Regions from separate parts of the Brevibacterium sp. 1718 genome, predicted to be linked through region 1. Evidence: riboswitches for the same ligand, from Rfam matches in the RefSeq annotation. Region 1 holds a riboswitch; each other region holds the start of a gene.
The links. Region 1 has a riboswitch for thiamine pyrophosphate ahead of ACOZ9V_RS03880 (TenA family protein). Riboswitches for the same ligand answer to the same signal wherever they lie in the genome.
Positions count from the first base shown of each region.

Region 1 (4,943 bases):
CTGGATGCAGATCGGCGGCCACGAATTGGAGACGACTTCTGCCCAGGTGCCGTCTTCTTCGACGGTGACCGACCAGTCCAGGAGTTTGCCGTAGAACTCTGCGAGTTCACCGGCGTCAGGGGCGTCGAGCACGACAACGGGCTGCTTTGCGATAGCCATGCCCCGAGTCTACGCCGCCGCACTGACACAGCGAAGGGCTGGACACCAGGGCGTAGGATTGTTGAGCAGATCCGCCGATGTTTCCGCGTACTCTCGGCCGCACCGGCTCCACACGATGAAGGTTCGCGATGAGTTCTCATGCCCTGCCCGTCGGCGGCACTCCGACGGTGCACATCATCCACGACAATCCGGAATGGATCGCACCATTCACGGATGCGCTCGACCGCCTCGGCGTCGCACACGTCGAATGGCTGCTGCCCGAGACCACGATCGATCTCGACGCCGAGCCCCCACAGGGGGTGTTCTGGTCGCGGCTGTCGGCGTCGGCGCACACCCGGACCGATCCGCATGTGAAGGAGTACGGGCGTGCGGTCCTCGACTGGCTCGCCGCCGCCGGCCGCCGAGTCATCAACGGACGCGATGTCTACGAGCTCGAGGTGAGCAAGGTCCGTCAGCATCGCGAGCTGGCCGGCCGGGGCTTCGATGTTCCGCGCACCGCCGCCGCGTTCGGACCGGGGGCGCTCGTCGACGCCGCGGCCGGCTTCACTCCCCCATTCATCACGAAGCACAATCAGGGCGGCAAGGGCCTCGGTGTGCGTCGCTTCGACTCCCACGCCGAGCTCGAGGCGGTCGCCGATGAGTTCGCGCCCGGTGGAGCGAATGCGCCGATCGACGGCATCACCCTCATCCAGGAATATGTGCAGCCTGCCCAGCCGTTCATCACCCGTGCCGAAGTCATCGGCGGACGCTTCCACTATGCGGTGCGCGTCGACATCTCAGGTGGGTCGTTCGAGCTGTGCCCGGCCGATGCCTGCACGATTCCGAGTGCCGGGGCCGATCCCGACGTCGAGGCGGTCCCCCAGTTCGCCCGCCGTGAGGAGATCACGGCCGGAACACCGCTCATCGCTCGGCTCGAGACGTTGTTGGCCGACCTCGGCATCGAGATCGCCGGCGTCGAGTTCATCGAGACCGCCGACGGCCGTCAGGTCGTCTACGACATCAACACGAACACGAACTACAACCCGTCCGTCGAGTCCGCCGAACAGTCGGCAGGTCGTCAGCCTGCCGCGGACCGTATCGCCGATTTCATCGCCGACACCCTCGCCGAGGCGGCCCCACCGTCCGTGCCACTCGCCGGGTCCGCATCCAGGTGAGGTCCCGGGACACGGTCCTACGTCACCTGCTCGCCGATCTCCGCGCAGTCCGGCCTAGGCAACGCGCTCTCGTGGCCCTCGATGGGGTCGACGGTGTGGGGAAGACGATGCTCGCTCACGAGCTCGTGAATTTGGCCAAGACCGCTGCGGACGTTCCTGGACAAGATTCCGACCGCCGGGTCACCGCCATCAGCATCGACGGGTTCCACCACCCTCGGGCGATCCGCTACGCCCAAGGCAAGGGGCCAGACACCTTCTATCGCCGTTCCTATGATTACGGAGCCTTCGTCGAATCCGTCGTCGAACCACTTCGACGAGGCGACTCGGTCGTTCCAGCCGTGTGGGACGTCGACAAGGATCGGCCGATAGCGCCCGAACCTCGGAGCCTGCCGAACGACTGCGTCCTCCTGGTCGAGGGAATCTTCCTCCATCGTCCCGAGCTTGTGGATCTCTGGGATGCGAGCATCTGGGTCGATGTTCCGTTTGAAGTCTCGGTCCCACGAGGAAACGAGCGATTTGCCGGAGCCTTCGATGCCGATCCCGAGGATGAGTCGAATCGCCGCTACGTCGGTGGTCAGCGACTCTACTTCGCCGAGGCTGCTCCGTGGGAAAACGCCACATGGGTGCTCGACAATCGCGATCTGGAACGGCCGACCCTGATCCGCCGGTCCGGGCCCGACCGGCCCTGATCTGCCGGCCCTGGCCCGTTCGCTCTGACAGCACACCTTATCCCGATGATAGTGTCGATGTGCTACAGGGGAGCGCCGAAAGGACCGGCGCTGAGAGTGCGCATGCAGACCCTTTGAACCTGATCCGGTGAGCACCGGCGGAGGGAGTGGACAAGCAATGACCACCACAGATTTCGACACATCGATCACCGTGGACGCCGACGGAGCGGTATCAGCACTGGTGAGTTCGACCAGCCGGCAGTGGGCGGGAGCCGTCGAACACAGATTCGTCCAGGATCTCTTCGCCGGCAGCATCGACGACGCAGTGATGCGCGACTATCTGGTGCAGGACTATCAGTTCTTCGAGTCGTTTCTGTCGATGCTCGGCGCGTGCGTGGCCCACGCCGATGAACTCGAGGCGAAGCTGCGGTTCGCCCGACAGCTGGGAATGCTCGTCGCCGATGAGGACACCTATTTCGTCGACTCCTTCGCCGAATTGGGAGTCGATACAGCCGATTATCTCCACCCGGAACTGACCGCCCCGACGGTTGGGTTCCGCAATCTCATGGACTCGTCAGTCGCTTCGGCGTCGTATCCGCAGCTGCTCGTCGTCCTCGTTGTCGCCGAATGGCTCTATCTCGACTGGGCCGAGTCCCGGAAGGACATGCCGCCGCGACATATTCACCGAGGCTGGATCGATCTCCACCGAGGCGAGGCCTTTCACGGGTGGGTGCAGTTCCTCGTCGACGAACTCGAACGCGTCTTCCCCTCCGGCGACGCCGAAGCCGCCGAGTCCCTGACCCGCGTGTGGCGGCACGCCGTCGACCTCGAATGCGCTTTCTTCGACAACGTGTACGACAACTGAGCCGCCAGGGAACGCACACCGCAGCCGTCCATCTCACTGACCTAGACTGGCCCCATGAGCACAGGTGTAGATGCAGTCGTCATCGGATCCGGCCCGAACGGCATGGCCGCCGCCGTCACCATGGCCCGTGCCGGGCTGAGCGTCGAAGTCTACGAGGCTCAGCCGACGATCGGCGGCGGCGCCCGCACCCTCGACCTCGGTCTGGCCCCCGGCGTCACTCATGACATCTGCTCGGCCGTCCACCCACTGGCCATCGCCAGCCCCTTCTTCGTCGACTTCGACCTGCGTGCCCGCGGCCTCGAGTTCACCACCCCCGAGATCTCCTACGCCCAGCCCCTCGACGGCAAACCCGCCGCGCTGGCCTTCCACGATCTCGAAAAGACGGTCGACCACCTCGGCGCGGCAGGACCGGAATGGCGGCGTTTCTTCGCTCCGCTGCTCGACCGGGTCGATGACGCGATCTGGCTCTCCCTCGGTGACAAACGTTCTGTGCCAGAGACCCTGCGCGATCTTCCCGGCATCGCGAACGTCGTGAAGTTCGGCCTGCGGCTCCTGTCCCAGGCCAGTCCCGCGTGGAACATTCCGCTCTCCCACGAATCCTCCCAGGCCCTGTTCACCGGCGTCGCCGCGCACGCCATCGGTGGGCTGCCGGCGATGGGCACCGCGGCCACGGCCACGATGCTCTCTACCGTCGCCCACGCGGGCGGCTGGCCCTCCCCCATCGGCGGATCGCAGTCGATCATCGACTACCTCGTCGCCGACCTCGAAGCCCACGGCGGAACCGTGCACACGGATGCGCGCATCGACCACGTATCGGACATGCCCGCTGCCCGCGCCTACCTGCTCGACACCTCGGCGCTGAACGCCGCGCAGATCTTCTCCGGCCTCATCCCGAGCCACGTCGACAAAGCCCTGCGCAGCTTCAAACACGGCAACGCCGCTGCCAAGGTCGACTTCGTCCTCAATGGACCGGTCCCCTGGTCCGACCCCGAGGTCGGCCGTGCCGGCACTATCCACATCGGCGGATCCCGGACGCAGATGGCCGCCGCCGAGGCACAGGTGATGTCCGGTCGCATGCCCGCCGATCCCGTGTGCCTCGTCTCGGATCCGACCGTCTTCGACCCATCCCGCGAGGTGAACGGCCTGCGACCGCTGTGGACGTATGCGCACGTGCCCTTCGACTGCCCGCTCGACCCGACCGAGTACATCACCCGCCAGCTCGAACGCTTCGCCCCGGGCTTCCGCGACCGCATCGTCGCGCACAACGCGATCCCCGCCTCCGAGATGGCCGGGCACAACCAGAACTACATCGGCGGGGACATCGCCACCGGCATCGTCTCCTTCTACCGGATGATGGCCCGCCCGCGCACCAGCTGGGACAACTACAGCCTCGGCGTCCCCGGTGCCTACCTGTGCTCGGCAGCGACCCCGCCGGCACCGGGCGTGCACGGGATGAACGGCTGGTTCGCCGCCCGCCGGGCTCTCAAGTCCCGGTTCGGGATCACGGAGGCCCCGAGCCTGGCCCCGGGCGACTGATCCCTCCCTGCCGGCCCCGACCGTCTGAGCGCGTCTCCACAGGGACGCGCGGCCGGCTCAGCCCCGCACCCACCGATCAGCGTCGCTGTCATAGTGCCATTCGGCCACCTCGGTGACGGCCTCGATGACGTTGTTCAGCCAGTACGTAGTATCCGGGTGCCAGCCCGCCACGAGACTCGCGGTCCGATCGTCCGTGTTACCTGCCGTGGGGATGGTCTCCGATTCCTCGCCGAGGTGGCCCTCCGCCACATCGATGACCGCACCTGCCGCCCGCAGATAGCCGGCGAGACCGACGTGGACACCGTCGTATTCCTCGGCCACGCGTGTCCAGTCGGGGATGACCCAGCGTCCCCTGCGACCGGTGGTCTCGAACCACACCTGACGGCGCTGGGCGGTGACGTCGAGTGGGTAGCGGCGGCACAGATCCGCCCAGTCCTCCGGACGGCGGATCTCGGCGATGCGGGCGTCCGGGCGCAGGCGCAGACGGCAGGTTCGGGCGCGTTCGAGACCGAGGTCATCCTCAACGAGTTCGAGGCCGATCGGGGTTCCATCCGGCCACGT
Region 1 is NZ_CP186550.1:907,837-912,779, reverse strand. It holds gene ACOZ9V_RS03895 (VOC family protein) at 1-159, opposite strand, end outside; gene ACOZ9V_RS03890 (ATP-grasp domain-containing protein) at 288-1,313, shown strand; gene ACOZ9V_RS03885 (uridine kinase) at 1,385-2,002, shown strand; TPP riboswitch at 2,059-2,165, shown strand; gene ACOZ9V_RS03880 (TenA family protein) at 2,160-2,846, shown strand; gene ACOZ9V_RS03875 (phytoene desaturase family protein) at 2,901-4,382, shown strand; gene ACOZ9V_RS03870 (hypothetical protein) at 4,440-4,943, opposite strand, start outside.

Region 2 (4,943 bases), 820 kb from region 1:
ACGGTCGGGATCGAGGGAGAACCGCAGGGTCGAGTACTCCCCGGTCAGCGCCTCATAGCGCAGCAGCCGACCGATGAATGGGGCACCGATGCCGCAGATGAGCTTGATCGCCTCGGTTGCCATCGCCGAGCCCACGGTTCCGCACAGCACACCGAGGACTCCGCCCTCGGCGCAGTTGGGCACCGAATCGGGTTCCGGGATATCCGGGAACAGATCGCGCAGCATCGGCCCGTGACCGGGAACGAACGTGCTCACCTGACCGGCGAAGCGGAAGATCGTGCCCCACACCAACGGGGTGCCGGTGAGTTCGGCGGCATCATTGGATAAGTACCGAGTGGCGAAGTTGTCCGCCCCGTCAACGACGACATCGTGTTCAGCGAAGAGACCGAGCACATTCTCCGGGCTCAGCCGTTCCGCGATCGTGCGCACCTCGAAGTTCGGATCGAGCCGGTGCACGGCATCGGCGGCAGATGAGACCTTCGGTCGGCCCACATCCGCATTCCGGTGGATGATCTGGCGCTGCAGGTTCGAGGCCTCCACCACGTCATCGTCGATGATCGTGATCGACCCGACTCCTGCGGCCGCGAGATAGTTGAGGACTGGAGCCCCGAGCCCGCCGGCGCCGATGACCAGCACCGAGGCGGCCCGCAGACGCCGTTGTCCCTCGAGTCCGAATCCCGGCAGGCTCAGGTGCCGGGAGTAGCGTTCCAGCTCCGTCCGGGACAGAGACTCCACGGGGTCGACGAGAGGAGGCAGCGACGGAGGAGTGGCGGCAACGGTGGTCATCGTGCTGCGACCATTCCATCGAACGGCGATGATGCCAATGCCAACGGTCGTTTGGGAATCCTCCCGGCTCCGGCCGCCAGATGCCCGGCCTCGACGGCCAAAGCCATCGCCCGGGCCATGGCGTGAGCATCGTGGGCGCGGGTGACCGCCGAGGCCAGCAGCACCGCGGTGCACCCGAGCTCCATCGCCAGAGCGGCATCGGAGGCGGTGCCGACACCGGCGTCGAGGATGACGGGCACCTGTGCACGGGAGACGATGGTCTCGATGTTGTGAGGGTTGAGGATGCCCAGCCCACTGCCGATCGGAGCACCGGCCGGCATCACCACAGCCACGCCAGCGTCCTCCAGACGCTTCGCCAGGGCCGGATCGTCGTTCGTGTAGGCGAAGACCGTGAACCCATCGAGGACGAGCTCCTCGGCTGCGGCGAAGAGCTCGATGGGATCCGGCAGCAGGGTGTCCTCATCCGCGATGACCTCGAGCTTCACCCAATTCGTCTCCAGCGCCTCTCGGGCCAGTCGGGCGGTGAGCACGGCATCCCGGGCCGTATAGCAGCCGGCGGTGTTCGGCAGCACCCGAATACCCAGACGCTGGAGCATGGTGAACACTGAGTCGCGGGACTCGGCATCGAAACGGCGCATCGCCACAGTGGTCAGCTCGGTTCCCGAAGCCACGAGTGCGTCTTCGAGAATGCTCAGGGAACTCGCCCCACCCGTGCCCATCACGAGGCGAGACGACATCTCCACATCATCGATCGTCCAGGTCATCTCAACCTCCCTGCACAGCGGTGACGATGTCGACGGTGTGCCCGTCGGCCAGGGTGCAATCGGACCAGGCACCGCGACGGATGACTTCACCGTCGACGGCCAGGGCGATGCCCAGGCGGCCGCCGTCGGCTGGTGTCCCATCGGGGTTCAGTTCCCGTCCGGTGACGTCGGCGATGAGGTCGAGCGCCGAGGTGGCACCCGGCAGCTCATGGCGAGCGCCGTTGAGGACGATGGTCGGTGAGTGTTCGTGGTCGGTCATGAGATGCTCCTCATCGGGTAGGCACTGGTGTGGTCTGTGGTGAAGCGGTGTGGGGACACGGACTCGAGCGTCCCGTCAGGAGGCCAGTCGGAGGCGACGCCCAGGGCGAGCTCGGCACCGAGCCTGCCGCCGAACGGGGCCAAGAGGATGCCGTGGCGGAAATACCCGGTGCTCACGATGCAGCCGGGATCGATGCGGCCGATCATCGGCAGGTCGTCCGGAGAACCGGGCCGGGCACGGGTGGTGATATCGGTGATCTCCGCGTCGAGGATGCCCGGGACCAGTCGCTGCCCGTCGGCGAGGAGCCGGTGAATCGCCCCGGCCGGAGTGCCGGAGAGTCCGTCCTCACGCGAACTGGCACCGAGCACGATCTCGCCGTCCGGGCGAGGAACCAGGTAGACGGGGCGACCATTGACCAGCCCGCGGATGGTGCGGCTCAGCAGCGGAGTCGCCTTCGCGGAGGCGCGCAGTCGCAGAACATCACCCCAGACCTCACGCAGAGGCAGCTGCGGGGCACCGACGATCGCGGACACAGCGCTGCCGGCGCAGATGATCACCTGATCGGCCTCCAACCGGCGGCCATCGCCCAGTGCGACTCCCACAGTCGTATCGCCGTCCTTGATCAGGCTGGCCGCCCGCTGGCGAATGAAGCCTCCTGAGTGAGAGGACAGGACAGTCAGCAATGCGGCAGTGAGCCGACGGGGGTCGATCGAGTGATCGCCTGGAATGTGGACTGCCCCGGCGACGGCAGGCGACAACGACGGCTCAACCCGGCGGGCAGCACTGCCGGTGATGAGCTCGGTGGCGAAACCGGACCGCGACTGTGCATCGCGCAGCTCCCGCAGAGCCTGCAGATCAGCTCGGTCACCGGCGCACACCAATGTTCCGGCATCCGAAAAACCGAGATCGCTGCCAGCGGCGCTCGCCACCTCGGCGGAGAACTGAGGATACATCTGTGCGGAGGCTCGCATCAGCGGGTACAGGGGAGTCTGCCCCCAGACCACCTCGGCGGCGGGAGCGAGCATCCCTGCGGCAGCATGGCTCGCACCCTGAGCGGGCGCAGGATCGATGATGGTGACTTCGGTACCGAGGCGGCGCAGATACCAGGCCGTGGACAGGCCGATGATCCCGGCGCCGACGACAATGACTCTCACAGCTTCTCCCTCCGGCGGCATGATCCGCATCAGGTCTGACGGTCGGCTCTTACGCCCTCTCAGCCTCGTTGGGAGGCTCCCGCGAACTCCTCTACTCTATGACCATGACCACACAGATGCCACCGCGCACCGCAGCGCGGCAGACGAAGAGAGCCTGGAGAGAGGCGCGACTGGCAGAGGCGAAGCTCTACCTGTGCACCGATGCCCGGACCGGTCAGGGCGACCTCGCCGAGTTCCTCGACGCCGCCTACCGTGGAGGTGTCGACATCATCCAACTGAGGGACAAGAGCCTCGAGGCCCGCGCCGAGATCGCGGCATTGGAGGTCCTCAAAGATATCGCCGCCCGTCACGACAAGCTCTTCTCAGTCAATGACCGTGCCGACGTTGCGCTGCTGACCGACGCCGACGTCTTCCACGTCGGTCAGGGCGACCTCACCAGTGCTCAGGCCAGGGCTGTGCTCGGACCCGATGTCATCCTCGGCCGCTCGACCCATTCCCTCGAGCAGGCGCTCGCCGCCGAGGCGGACCCGGAGACCGACTATTTCTGTGTCGGGCCGGTCTGGGAGACCCCGACGAAGCCAGGCCGCGCCTCTGTGGGGACGGCGCTGCTGACCGCAACCGCCGCCGAGGCGGCCAAACCGTGGTTCGCGATCGGCGGTATCGCGATGGGGGAGAGGCTGGATGCGATCCGGCAGGCGGGCGCGAGGCGTGCCGTCGTCGTCCGTGCGATAGCCTCGGCTGAGGATCCCGCTGCGGCCGCGCGGGAGCTCAAGGAGGAGTTGGAATGACCCAAGCAGCTGACAGCGCATCCGACGGAATGGGTGCTGGCGCTGACCTGTCGATTCTCATCGCCGGGGCGGGGGCGACCGGCGGAGCGTTCGGCACCTATCTGCAGGAGGCCGGACGCGATGTCACTTTCCTGCTCCGGCAGGCACGGGCGGAGACGGTCCGCGCTGAGGGGCTGCGCTTCACTGCACCCGGTGATGATCGGACGAATCAGGTCGATGTCATCACCGCTGAGGAACTCACAGCCGCACCACGAACCTTCGACCTCGTTATCGTCGCGGTCAAAGCGGGTGGACTCGACTCGGTCATCGCCGATATCGGACCGGCTGTGGGCGAGCAGACGACGATCATTCCGTTCCTCAACGGCATGGCTCAGATCGAGAAGCTGCAGAGCAGATACCCCGGACAGGTGCTCGGAGGGTTCGTCAAGATCGTCGGCACCATCAGGGACGGAGCCGTCGTCCAGCTCACCGACCTGGCCGTGATGACCATCGGAGATCTCCGCGGCGCCGAAGTGCCCACACGCATCTCCGAGGCGCTCGATGTGCCCGGATTCAAACTCCAGACCGTCGATGGAATCATCGACGGGCTGTGGGAGAAATGGATCTTCATCGCCGCGGCAGGAGTCGTCACCTGCCTGTTCCGCGCCCCGGTCGGAGCGATCATGGAAGCCGGCGGCAGATCGCACGTGTATGCCATCATCGATGAACTCGAAGCCGTGGCGGCTGCGGCAGGACACCCGGTGTCGGAAGCCTCCCACGCCATGACTATCAAGATGCTCACCGAGGACGGTTCCGCCTTCACCTCATCCCTCTACCGGGATGTGACGGCAGGGCTGCCGAGCGAAACGGAGCACATCCTCGGCGACCTGTCGATCAAGGCGGAGGATCTGGGAGTGGCGACTCCGCTGCTCGACCTCACACTTGTGCAGCTGCGGGCAGGGGAAGCCCAGAAGCGGCTCTGACTTCGGCAATGCCGGTGCGCAGCATCGCCAGATACGGCTCCTGCGGCTGAGCGTGTTCGACGTCTGACGAACGATGCGCGGCGGTGAACGTGACCATCGGGACACCGTCGACATCATCGAGGACGAGCAGCGTCTCGTACCCGCCCGGACCCAGAGAGTGGGAGCTGCCGGCTGCCAGATCGAAGACGAGGCGTTCCAGCGGACTGTCCGGTTCGGGCGGTCGGTGCATC
Region 2 is NZ_CP186550.1:1,730,433-1,735,375, forward strand. It holds gene moeB (molybdopterin-synthase adenylyltransferase MoeB) at 1-786, opposite strand, end outside; gene ACOZ9V_RS07720 (thiazole synthase) at 783-1,550, opposite strand; gene thiS (sulfur carrier protein ThiS) at 1,552-1,809, opposite strand; gene thiO (glycine oxidase ThiO) at 1,806-2,963, opposite strand; TPP riboswitch at 2,953-3,056, opposite strand; gene thiE (thiamine phosphate synthase) at 3,068-3,751, shown strand; gene ACOZ9V_RS07740 (ketopantoate reductase family protein) at 3,748-4,713, shown strand; gene ACOZ9V_RS07745 (DedA family protein) at 4,667-4,943, opposite strand, start outside.
Region 2: another riboswitch for thiamine pyrophosphate. It lies ahead of thiO (glycine oxidase ThiO); the one in region 1 lies ahead of ACOZ9V_RS03880 (TenA family protein).

Region 3 (4,943 bases), 2.0 Mb from region 1:
GTCGGGGAGGCCTTGAAACGGGAGCCTTCCGCGGTGAGTTCTTCCAGCGCCGAGGCGAGTCGGGCATCGGCGAGCAGCTCTCCGTGCATCTCCTCTTCGACGGTGATCGCCTCAGCGGCGGATCCGGCCCAGAATCGGGATTCGTCACGGTCGACGGTCTTCGCGGCCAGGAACGACATGGCCTTGGCGTATCCGTTCAGGTAGAGGCTGTCCTGCGAGATGTAGTTGACGAAGGCCTTCGGATCGAGGCTGCCGTCGGCGAGCTGGGCGAGGAACGGCAGCTCTTCGATCTGCTTGACGATGGGGCGGACACGGTCCCACAGCTGGGTGGTCAATGGGCCGGCGGTGTAGGTGACGGTCATGGGAACTCCTTTGTGCTCGTGTGACGTGGTGGTTCGGATGACGTGGTGGAACGAGTGAGTTGGCGGTTCGCGTGAGGTGGTGGTCAGGCGGGATGGATACGTCAGGCGGGTCGACCGCGGACGATGTCGACCTGGTGGTCGACGGGTCCGTGGGCGCCCTCTGGATTCAGGCTCAGCTGCCAGTCCGCAGCCGAGGTGAGAGCGCGAGCAAGATAATCGAGGGCATTGCCGACGGCCTCGCCGAGGATGTCCGACCCGATCTCTGTGCGTTCGCGGCCGAGGACAGCCACCTCGGCGGTGATCGCGGCTGACAGAGTGCACCCGGTTCCGTGCGTGTTCATCGTCGTCACGCGGGGGTGGGTGAACTCGCGGACCTGGCCATCGGCGGTGGCGAGGATGTCGATGACCTCGTCCTCGCTGCCGTGCCCGCCCTTGAGCAGGACAGCTCCGGGGCCGCGTTCGAGCAGGCGCCGAGCCTGGTCACGCATGGCTTCAGTCGTCTGCGCTTCGGGTTCGTCGTCGGAGATCAGCAGGGCCGCCTCGGGGAGGTTGGGGGTGATGAGGTCGGCGACCGGCAGCAGGTGGGTGCGCACGGCCTCGACGGCATCGGTCTCGAGGAGGCGGTGGCCGGAGGTCGCGATCATCACCGGGTCGACGGTATAGAAGCCGAGCCGGCCTTCGGCGGCGCGATCGACGACGAGTTCGACGAGGTCACGGCTGCCGAGCATCCCCGATTTCGTCGCATCGACGGGCAGGTCGCCGAGCACGGAGTCGAACTGATCGGCGACGAAATCGACGTCGATCGGATAGACGCGGGACACACCGTGCGTGTTCTGCGCGACGAGGGCGGTGATGACGGTCGTGCCCATGGTCTTCCGCGCGGTGAAGGTCTTGAGGTCGGCATGGATTCCGGCACCGCCGGAGGGATCGGTGCCGGCGATGGACAGGGTGATCGGCGGGCGGGTTGTCACTGTGCACTCCCGGCGTATGCGGCGAGCAGCTCCTCTGCTGCCGTCTTCGGATCGTCGGCCATGCAGATCGCCGAGACCACGCAGATCCCGATCAGCCCACGTCCCTGCAGGTCAGGGGCACGATCGGCGTTGATGCCGCCGATCGCGACCGCGGGGATGCCCGCTTCTGCGACCAGTTCCCCGAGGCGGTCCGGTCCGATTCCGCCGGGGGCGTCTGCTTTCGTGGAGGTGTCAAAGACCGGTCCGATGCCGACGAGGTCGACGACTCCGGAGTCTCGGGCGGCGGCGAATTCGTCGCTGTTCGCGGCCGAGAGACCGATGAGCGGTTCCGCACCCAGGGCGGCGCGCACCTCGGCGACGGTGGTGTCAGTTTGGCCGACGTGGATGTGCACGTTCTCGCCTTCGTCGATGAGGCGGCGGGCCACCTCGACGCGGTCGTTGAGGACGACGGGGACCGTGCGGTCGGTGTCGCGGGTGGCGGCGTCGACGGCGGCGATGACCTGGCGGGTGAGCGAATAGAAGCCTGCATCGTCGATGTCTTTGTCGCGGACCTGGACGATGCCCACTCCCCCGGCGACGGCGGCCTGCACGGTTTCGGCGACGCTGCGGCCGGCGGCCTCGCATTGCGCGGAGTCGGTGACGAGGTAGAGGCGCGTGTCGATTCCGGCGAAGCGGTCGGCCGAGCCGTCTCGGTCGTTCGCGGTCGCGCCGTCGTCAGCCGGGTTGTCGGCGATGTGGGCGGATCCGGCGGTCATGCCTGGACGCCTTCGCCGGCGGTGAGCGTGTCGAGGCCGATTCTCGCCTGTGCGAGTCGGTCACCGTCGACGGTGTGGAGTGCGTCGAGAAAGTTCACCGAGTAGCTGCCGGACCCCTTCGCACCATCGGCGGCGAGTTCCCCGGCGACCGCGAAGTGGGCGTGGGCGGCGACGACGGCTTCGAACTTCGCCGAGGCGTCCCCACCGTTCGCGGACTGCTCAGTGGCGTTGACGGCTGAGACGTCGGCGTCGGGGTCGGCGAGTCCGGCTCGGGCGGCGGCCAGGTAGGCGACGGTGACGGCACCGAGTGAGCAGCCGGTGCCGATGACGAGCGGCATGAACTCATGTCCACCTGAGATGCGGGCGACGTGGTCAGTGCCGTCGATGTGGGCGACGACGGCATCGGTGGGTCCGGAGACGGCGACGATGGCACCGGTCTCTCGGGCCAGCTTCGCGGCAGCGGGTAGGACGGCGTCGACTTCATCGGTGGAGTCGACTCCACGACCACCGAGTCCGACTCCGGCGAGTGCGGCGATCTCGGAGGCGTTGCCGCGGATGGCGGTCGGGTGATCGGCGGCGGCGCGGCGGATGCGGGAGGTGCGGAAGTCGACGGCGCCGACGCTTACGGGGTCGAGGACCCAGGGTTTTCCGGCGGTGTTGGCGACGTCGATGGCGGCATCGGCGGCGAGCAGCTGGTGGTTCGAGGCGGTTCCGAAGTTGACGAGGATTCCGCTGGCGATCCCGGCAAACTGACCGGCGTCTGCTTCGTGATCGAGCATTGCCGGGGAGGCGCCGATGGCCAGGAGCACGTTGGCGCTGAACTGCTGCACGACGGTGTTCGTGATGCACTGGATGAGTGGATTGCTTGCGCGCAGACGCGCATTCGCAGAACGCAGGTCGAAGTCAACCATGACGATCCCTTCGCTAGTATGGCCCAGATCAGGTTCGATGGGTGTTCTCTCAGCCTCGGTGTCCTCCGTGCGCAGCGTCTTGGTGCGAACGGATCCTCATGAGGCACCCCATGTCATTGGCTCCGACTGTATCAGCCCGGTCGGACACGGGCGACTCCATACTCTGCTTGGATGCTCAGCACCGACCGCTCGACTCAACGTCGCTGTATCAAGCTATGCATTGCGCGCTCGACGCTAAGGCGAGCGGTCGGCAGAGAGAGCTTAACGCCCCACTACCCGCGCCCGACGTACCTCTGACCGCGGCGGCTGAGCGCATCGATGACAACTGCGGTGAGCAGAACAAGTGCGGTGATGATCTGCTGTGCATCGGAGTTGAAGCCGATGAGGTAGAGACCGTTGTTGATCGCACCGACGACCAGAGCACCGAGCACGGCTGCCCAGGCGGTTCCGCGTCCGCCGAACAGCGAGGTGCCGCCGATGACAGCTGCAGCGATCGCATTGAGCAGGTCCTGCGTGCTCACCAGCGTCGATCCCGCATTTGTCGTCACACCGGTCTTGATGAAGCCGAACAATGCGGCCAGCACTCCGGCTGCCATGAACACGCTGATGCGCACCCAGGTCACGCGGATGCCGGCACGCCGTGCAGCTTCGACCTTGCCGCCGACGGCGTAGATGGAACGACCGTAGCGGGTCTTGCGCAGCACGAGGTCGATGATGATCGCAATGACGATCATGAGGAAGAAAGGCATCGCCAGACCGAAGTCCTGATTGACGAGGATGAGGAACCCGAACACGATCGCGGCCAGCAGCACGATCCGCACGATCACAGAGATCCAGCTCGGAGCGCTGAGACCCTCCCGGTGGCGGCGCAGCTTCGAATAGATGATGCCGCAGCCGAAGCCGATGATCGCGACGGCGCCGAAGATATAGGCCCAGATCGCAGGAAAGTAGAAGCTGGCGAAGTCGAAGGCGAAGGTGTCCGACATCGACAGGTTCTTCTGCGTGCCCAATGTCGTCAGAGTCAGACCGGTGAACGCGAGCAGACCGGCCAAGGTGACGACGAACGCCGGGATGCCGACGACGGCGAAGAACCAACCTTGAATCGCGCCGACGACTAGGCCGAGCAGCAGCATGATGACCAGCGCCAAGGCCGGCGGCACACCTTGCCTTACCACCAAGACACCGAGCAGCGAGGCGGCCAAACCGCCCAATTGCGCCAGAGACAGATCGATCTCGCCGAGGAGCAGGATGAGGTTGATGCCGAGAGCCAGGATCGCGAGGAACGCGACCTGAGTGGAGAGGTTGACTAGGTTGGCCGGAGAGATGAAGTTCGAGTCGGCCGACTGGAATACGATGACGATGACGATGAGTGCGAGGATGACCGGGAACGACCCCAGCTGCCCCTCTTTGACCCGGCGGACGAAGGTGCCGATCACGCCTTCGGACGAGATCCGCTCATCGGTGATGAAGGAATTGCGGGTCATCGACGCTCACCCCTCCGTGCGGCGCGTTTGGTCACGACATTGTCGCTGGCTCCGGTGATCGCGGCGACCAGCACATCGGTGCGCTCGTCACCGGGGAAATCACCGGCGTCCTTGCCCAGCCGCAGCACGTGCACCCGGTCGCACACCGCCTGCACATCGGCCATATTGTGGCTGACGAGCAGCACGCCGAGGTCGCGTTCTTTGAGCCGTTCGATGAGGTTGAGCACTTCGGCCGTCTGGGCGACGCCGAGTGCCGCCGTCGGTTCATCGAGCATGACCAAGGATGGTTCGCCGAGGAGGGACCGGGCGATCGCGACCGTCTGACGTTGACCGCCGGACAGGGCCGCGATCGGTACGCGCACGCTCGGGATCTTTGCCGAGAGGCTGCGCAGCAGCTCCCAGGATTTGGCTTCCATCGTCACTTCGTCGAGGACGCCGCCGCGGGTCTTCTCATGTCCGA
Region 3 is NZ_CP186550.1:3,131,519-3,136,461, forward strand. It holds gene ACOZ9V_RS14095 (TenA family protein) at 1-362, opposite strand, end outside; gene thiD (bifunctional hydroxymethylpyrimidine kinase/phosphomethylpyrimidine kinase) at 464-1,333, opposite strand; gene thiE (thiamine phosphate synthase) at 1,330-2,088, opposite strand; gene ACOZ9V_RS14110 (hydroxyethylthiazole kinase) at 2,085-2,999, opposite strand; TPP riboswitch at 2,987-3,120, opposite strand; gene ACOZ9V_RS14115 (sugar ABC transporter permease) at 3,272-4,483, opposite strand; gene ACOZ9V_RS14120 (ATP-binding cassette domain-containing protein) at 4,480-4,943, opposite strand, start outside.
Region 3: another riboswitch for thiamine pyrophosphate. It lies ahead of ACOZ9V_RS14110 (hydroxyethylthiazole kinase); the one in region 1 lies ahead of ACOZ9V_RS03880 (TenA family protein).

Region 4 (4,943 bases), 350 kb from region 1:
CCAAGGGCAGTGCGAGCCCACCGCCGGTGCGGGGCAGGTCTCCATCCCCACTCGCCGATGCGGTCCCGGATGAATCCGAATCATCGCCCGTTCCTGCGGCGTTCGCCTCGGTCGCATCTGCCTCGGAGCCGGAGTCGGCAGTGCCGGCATCTGCTGTCCCCGAGTCTGTTCCGTTCTCGTCGTCGGTACCGTCAGACCCGACACCACCCGAGGCAGCACCGTCGGAGGCGGCGCTGTCGGAGGCGGTGCCACCCGTACCAGCGTCGTCGCTGGTTCCGGCATCCTCGGCACCTGCGTCCGCGTCGTCGCTGGTTCCGGCATCATCGGCACCTGCGTCCGCGTCGTCGCTCGTTCCTGCACTGTCGGCGTCATCATTCGCACCTGCATCATCAGCACCTGCCGCGGAGTCGGCACCCGCGCTGGCGCCGGAACCGGCGTCTGCACCGGCGTCGTCATCCGGGGCGGGTTCTTCCGCCTCGGCGCGCCTGAGTTCGACATCGTCGATCTGCTCGGCTGCGGCCTGCGCTTCCGCGCGCTCACCATCGGCCGGTGGCCCACCTGCCGGCACCTCATAGGTCGTCGCCCGCAGCGCCTCGTCGCTGACCCGGACCCGCGTGAAGGCGGGCACGTCGTTGTGGACGCTCTTGCCTTCCCAGTCGAGGCCGGGAACGTAGTCATAGAACTTCGACCCTGATGACGAGGTCAGCGTGAGGTAGAGCGTCTGCCCGTCTTCCTTCTCTTCCTCGGCTCCCGCTTCGGAGCCCTCAACAGGCTTGCCTTCGCCGTCCATGAGGAAGGTGCGGTTATAGATGTGGTCGTGGCCGGAGACGACGAGGTCGATGTCATTGCGGGCCGCGACCGGAGGGATCGCCTTCCGCAGCCGTTTGACGTCGAGGTCGTCCCAATGGGTTGCCGTCGAATAGATCGAGTGGTGGAACCCGAGAACAGTCCAGCGTGCCTGGTCTCCGTGCTCGGCGACGACCTCGTCGATGAACTCGGCGTGGGCATCCATGTCCGGGCTGTTCGAGTTGATGTTGAGGAACAGGACCCCGTCCTCGATGAACCAGTAGTCGCCGCCGGAGGTGATGACGCCGCCACCGCCGTGATCCTGGCTGACATTGGGTCGGTTGAAGTGCTGCTCGTAGGCTTTCGAAGACACATCGTGGTTGCCGATCGTCGTCGCCTGCGGGATCGTGCGGGTCGCTTCCGGTGCCAGGTACTGCGCGTACTGCTCCTGGTTGCCGGCGGAGTTGACCTGGTCTCCCAGCGAGTAGAAGAAGCTCGGGTCGTCAGCAGTGGCCGCCGCCGAGGACAGGGTCCGGTCCCAACCGGCAGCGTCGTCTGGATCCCCGCCTCCGGCACCGACCTGGGGGTCGCCGAAGACGAGGAATTCGTCGTCTCCTCCAGCAGACCCTGTGGTGAACTGCTGCACCTCGGTGTACCCGTCCTCTTCGCTGCCGACCTGGTAGGCGTAGTCAATGCCAGGTTTCAGGTCGGTCATGCTCGCATGGTTGAAGTGACGCTTGAGGTCGGCGGCAAGGCCCGAGTCCGTGGTCTCAGCCTTGTCAGCATCGGCGGGGAGCTTTCCGCCAACGAGCTCACTCGCCGGCGCCCACCGGATCTCTCCCCCACCGGCACTCTCACTCATCCACGAGAGGTTGCGCGCCGTGGAGTCGGCCCCGACCTGCAACACGGTATCGGTGATCGCCTCGCTCCCAGCATCCGCCTCGGCGGGCGAATCCGACCGGTCCGGGCTGCGGGTCTGAACAGAGTCGGCATTCGCACCCTGGGTCGCGGTCGGCCCTCCGGAGCCGAGAGATGGTTCGGCACGCACGGGCACCGGGGCCGCCACCAGAGCGGCGAGCAGGGTGGCGGCGGACAGGGCACTGAGCGGTCTCTTAAGTCGATGCGTATTCACCCGCCCATTCCTACTGACCAGTAGTGTCCGATTGTTCGAGGCCCATCGACGGGAATGGGAACGGGAAGTGAATCCTCGATGACCGCCCCCGGCCTCCGCGTCGCCACGGATCCCGGTCGCTGCCCCGCTCCCCTGTTGTACAGTGGTGGCTACGACAGGGGAGCGCCGTCAGGGGCGCTGAGAGTGCAGAAAAAGCTGCAGACCCTCGAACCTGATGCGGTTAGCACCGTCGAAGGAAGTCGAGACTCTTCACCCCTCCTTGAAATGAGGAGGCACAATGCCGAAAACCACCACGCCGAACACCACACCCACCCCTTCACGCGCCTTCACCGCGGCGCCGAAATCCAAACAGTGGCGGGTGGTCGACTATGTCACCACCGCCGTTCTCGGCATCGCCGTGGGACTCGTGTTCTGGGTGTTGGCGCTGAGTTGGAAGGTCCTCGAACTCGCCTTCCAGGCATTCCCGCCGTCGATCGGCCTCATCGCCGGGCTCTGGGTGCTGGCCGGTCCGCTCGCCGGTGCGATCATCCGCAAACCCGGTGCCGCGCTCCTGTGCGAACTCATCGCGGCCATCGTCGAAGCCGTCCTCGGCTCCCACTTCGGAGCAACCGTTCTGCTCTCGGGTCTGCTGCAGGGCCTCGGTGCCGAACTCGTCTTCGCCGCCTTCGGCTACAAGCGCTTCACCCTGTGGGTCACCGCCGCATCGGGCATGCTGGCGGCTGCGTTCATGGCCGTGAGCGAGAACATCATGTACAACGCAGAATGGCAGTTCGGCTTCCAGGCGATTTACGCCGTCTGCGCGATCGTCTCCGGCCTCGTCATCTCCGGGATCGGCGCCTGGTTCGCCTATCGGGCGATCGCGGCCACGGGTGCTCTGAGCTCCTTCGCCTCCGGCCGTCTGCGCTGATGGCGCTGCCGATCACGGCCGCCGGCTTCTCATGGTCGCACACCGACCGTGACCAGCCGGCTGTCGGTCCACTCGACCTTCAGATCGCGGCCGGAGAGAAAGTGCTGCTGCTCGGCGCCTCCGGGGCCGGCAAATCGACGTTCCTCCACGCCGTCGCCGGTGTCCTGCCCGAGGAATCGGGTGAGGCCACCGGTGAACTCCTCGTCGGCGGTGAGAAACCGGATCCCCGCCGAGGCAGCACCGGGCTGGTCCTCCAAGATCCCGATTCTCAGGTGATCTTCTCCCGCATCGGTGATGATGTGGCGTTCGGGATGGAGAACCTCGGACTCCCGTCCGAGACAATCGACGCTCAGGTCCCCGAGTCCCTGCAGGCGCTGGGACTCGATCTGCCGCCGGAGCATCCGAGTGCCGCTCTGTCCGGCGGGCAGAAGCAGCGGCTGGCTCTGGCCGGGATCCATGCGATGGCCCCGGAGGTCATCGTCCTCGACGAACCGACGGCCAATATCGATCCCGCCTCGGCCGCCGAGGTCCGCGATGCCGTGCTCACCGTGCAGGCCGAGACACAGGCGACCATGCTCGTCGTCGAACACCGGGTCGAGCTGTGGATCGATCACGTCGACCGGGTCATCGTGCTCGGCCGCGACGGCATTGCTGCCCAAGGTCCGCCCGCGCAGATCTTCTCCGATCCGGACCTGACCGACACACTCGTCGACTGCGGAATCTGGATGCCGCGGCACTCCCCCGACTCGCGCCGAGGCGGAACCGCAGAAATCAATAGGACGACGGGCCGCCTCGGCGAGGTTCTGCTGCGCACCCATCGGCTCAGCGTTGCTCGACCGCGCATGGCCGCCCCCACCGCGGCCGGCCTGGAGCTGAGCCTGCGTGCCGGTCAGGCGCTCGGAATCGTCGGTGCGAACGGGGCAGGCAAATCGACGACGGCCCTGACCTTGGCGGGTCTGCTGCCCGAATTCTCCGGGCAGGTCCTCGCCGAGGCGGCCCTGCGGGAAGGAGCCAAACGGGCCCGGCCTTTCGCCTGGCCGTCGAAGCAGTTGGCGGCGCGCATCGGCATGGTCTTCCAGGAACCGGCGCACCAGTTCCTCACCTCGAGCGTGGCGACCGAACTCGAGCTTGGCCCCCGACTGGCCGGATGGTCTGCCGCCGAGTCGCAGGCACGGGTGGATGAGCTTCTTGAGGGACTCGGTCTCACCGGGTTGGCGCAGGCTCATCCGCAGAGTCTCTCAGGTGGGGAGAAGCGTCGCCTGTCGGTGGCGGCGATGCTGGCTCCCCGGCCCCGGGTACTCATCGTCGATGAGCCGACCTTCGGTCAGGATGCGCTGACGTGGGCGCGGTTGGTGGAGATGTTCCTCGATGTCTTGGAACACGGTTCCGCGGTGGTCGCGGTTAGCCACGATCAGGCGTTCCTCGAGGCCATAGGGGCCGATCTCCTCCAGCTCGGCGACCGCAGCAGCGCAGAACAAGCCGACATCAGTGGGTCGGATTCGCATGTCAGGGCGGGTGATCGCGGTGAGTGACAGTCTCGATATGAATTCTCGCCCCGCCTCCGAGGTCGCCGCAGAGGATCCGGGGCAGCTCATCCCCGTGGTGCGTTCCACCGCTTTGGCTCGGTGCAATCCGCTGACGAAGATCGCAGTCGCGCTCATCCTCATGGTCGGGGCGCTGCTGAGCATCGATCTCGTCTCTGCCGGAGTGGTGCTGCTGGCAGCATTGCTGGCTCTGCCGGCGACGGGACTCGATCTGATGGCCGCGGCCAAGCGGCTGTGGTTCCTCCCCGCCGGAGCCCTGCTTGCGGCCTGGGGCACAGCGCTGCTGGCGGAGAAGACCGGGGATGTGGTCGTCGACTTCGGTCCGATTCTGTTCACCACGGAGTCACTGGCCGCGGCCGCGGCGATCTTCGTCCGTGCCCTGGCGTTGGCGATCCCACTCATCGTTCTCGCGTCGACGATCGATCCGCGTGACCTCGCCGATGCGCTCATTCAGCGCCTGCGACTGCCGGAGGTCGTCGTGGTCTCGGTTCTCGCGGCCTCACGTCTGCTCGGACTGCTCGTCAGCGAGTGGCAGGTGCTGGCGATGGCCAGGCGGGCCAGAGGCGTCGCGGGC
Region 4 is NZ_CP186550.1:1,258,411-1,263,353, reverse strand. It holds gene ACOZ9V_RS05475 (metallophosphoesterase) at 1-1,918, opposite strand, end outside; TPP riboswitch at 2,065-2,173, shown strand; gene ACOZ9V_RS05470 (ECF transporter S component) at 2,196-2,825, shown strand; gene ACOZ9V_RS05465 (ABC transporter ATP-binding protein) at 2,825-4,357, shown strand; gene ACOZ9V_RS05460 (energy-coupling factor transporter transmembrane component T family protein) at 4,368-4,943, shown strand, end outside.
Region 4: another riboswitch for thiamine pyrophosphate. It lies ahead of ACOZ9V_RS05470 (ECF transporter S component); the one in region 1 lies ahead of ACOZ9V_RS03880 (TenA family protein).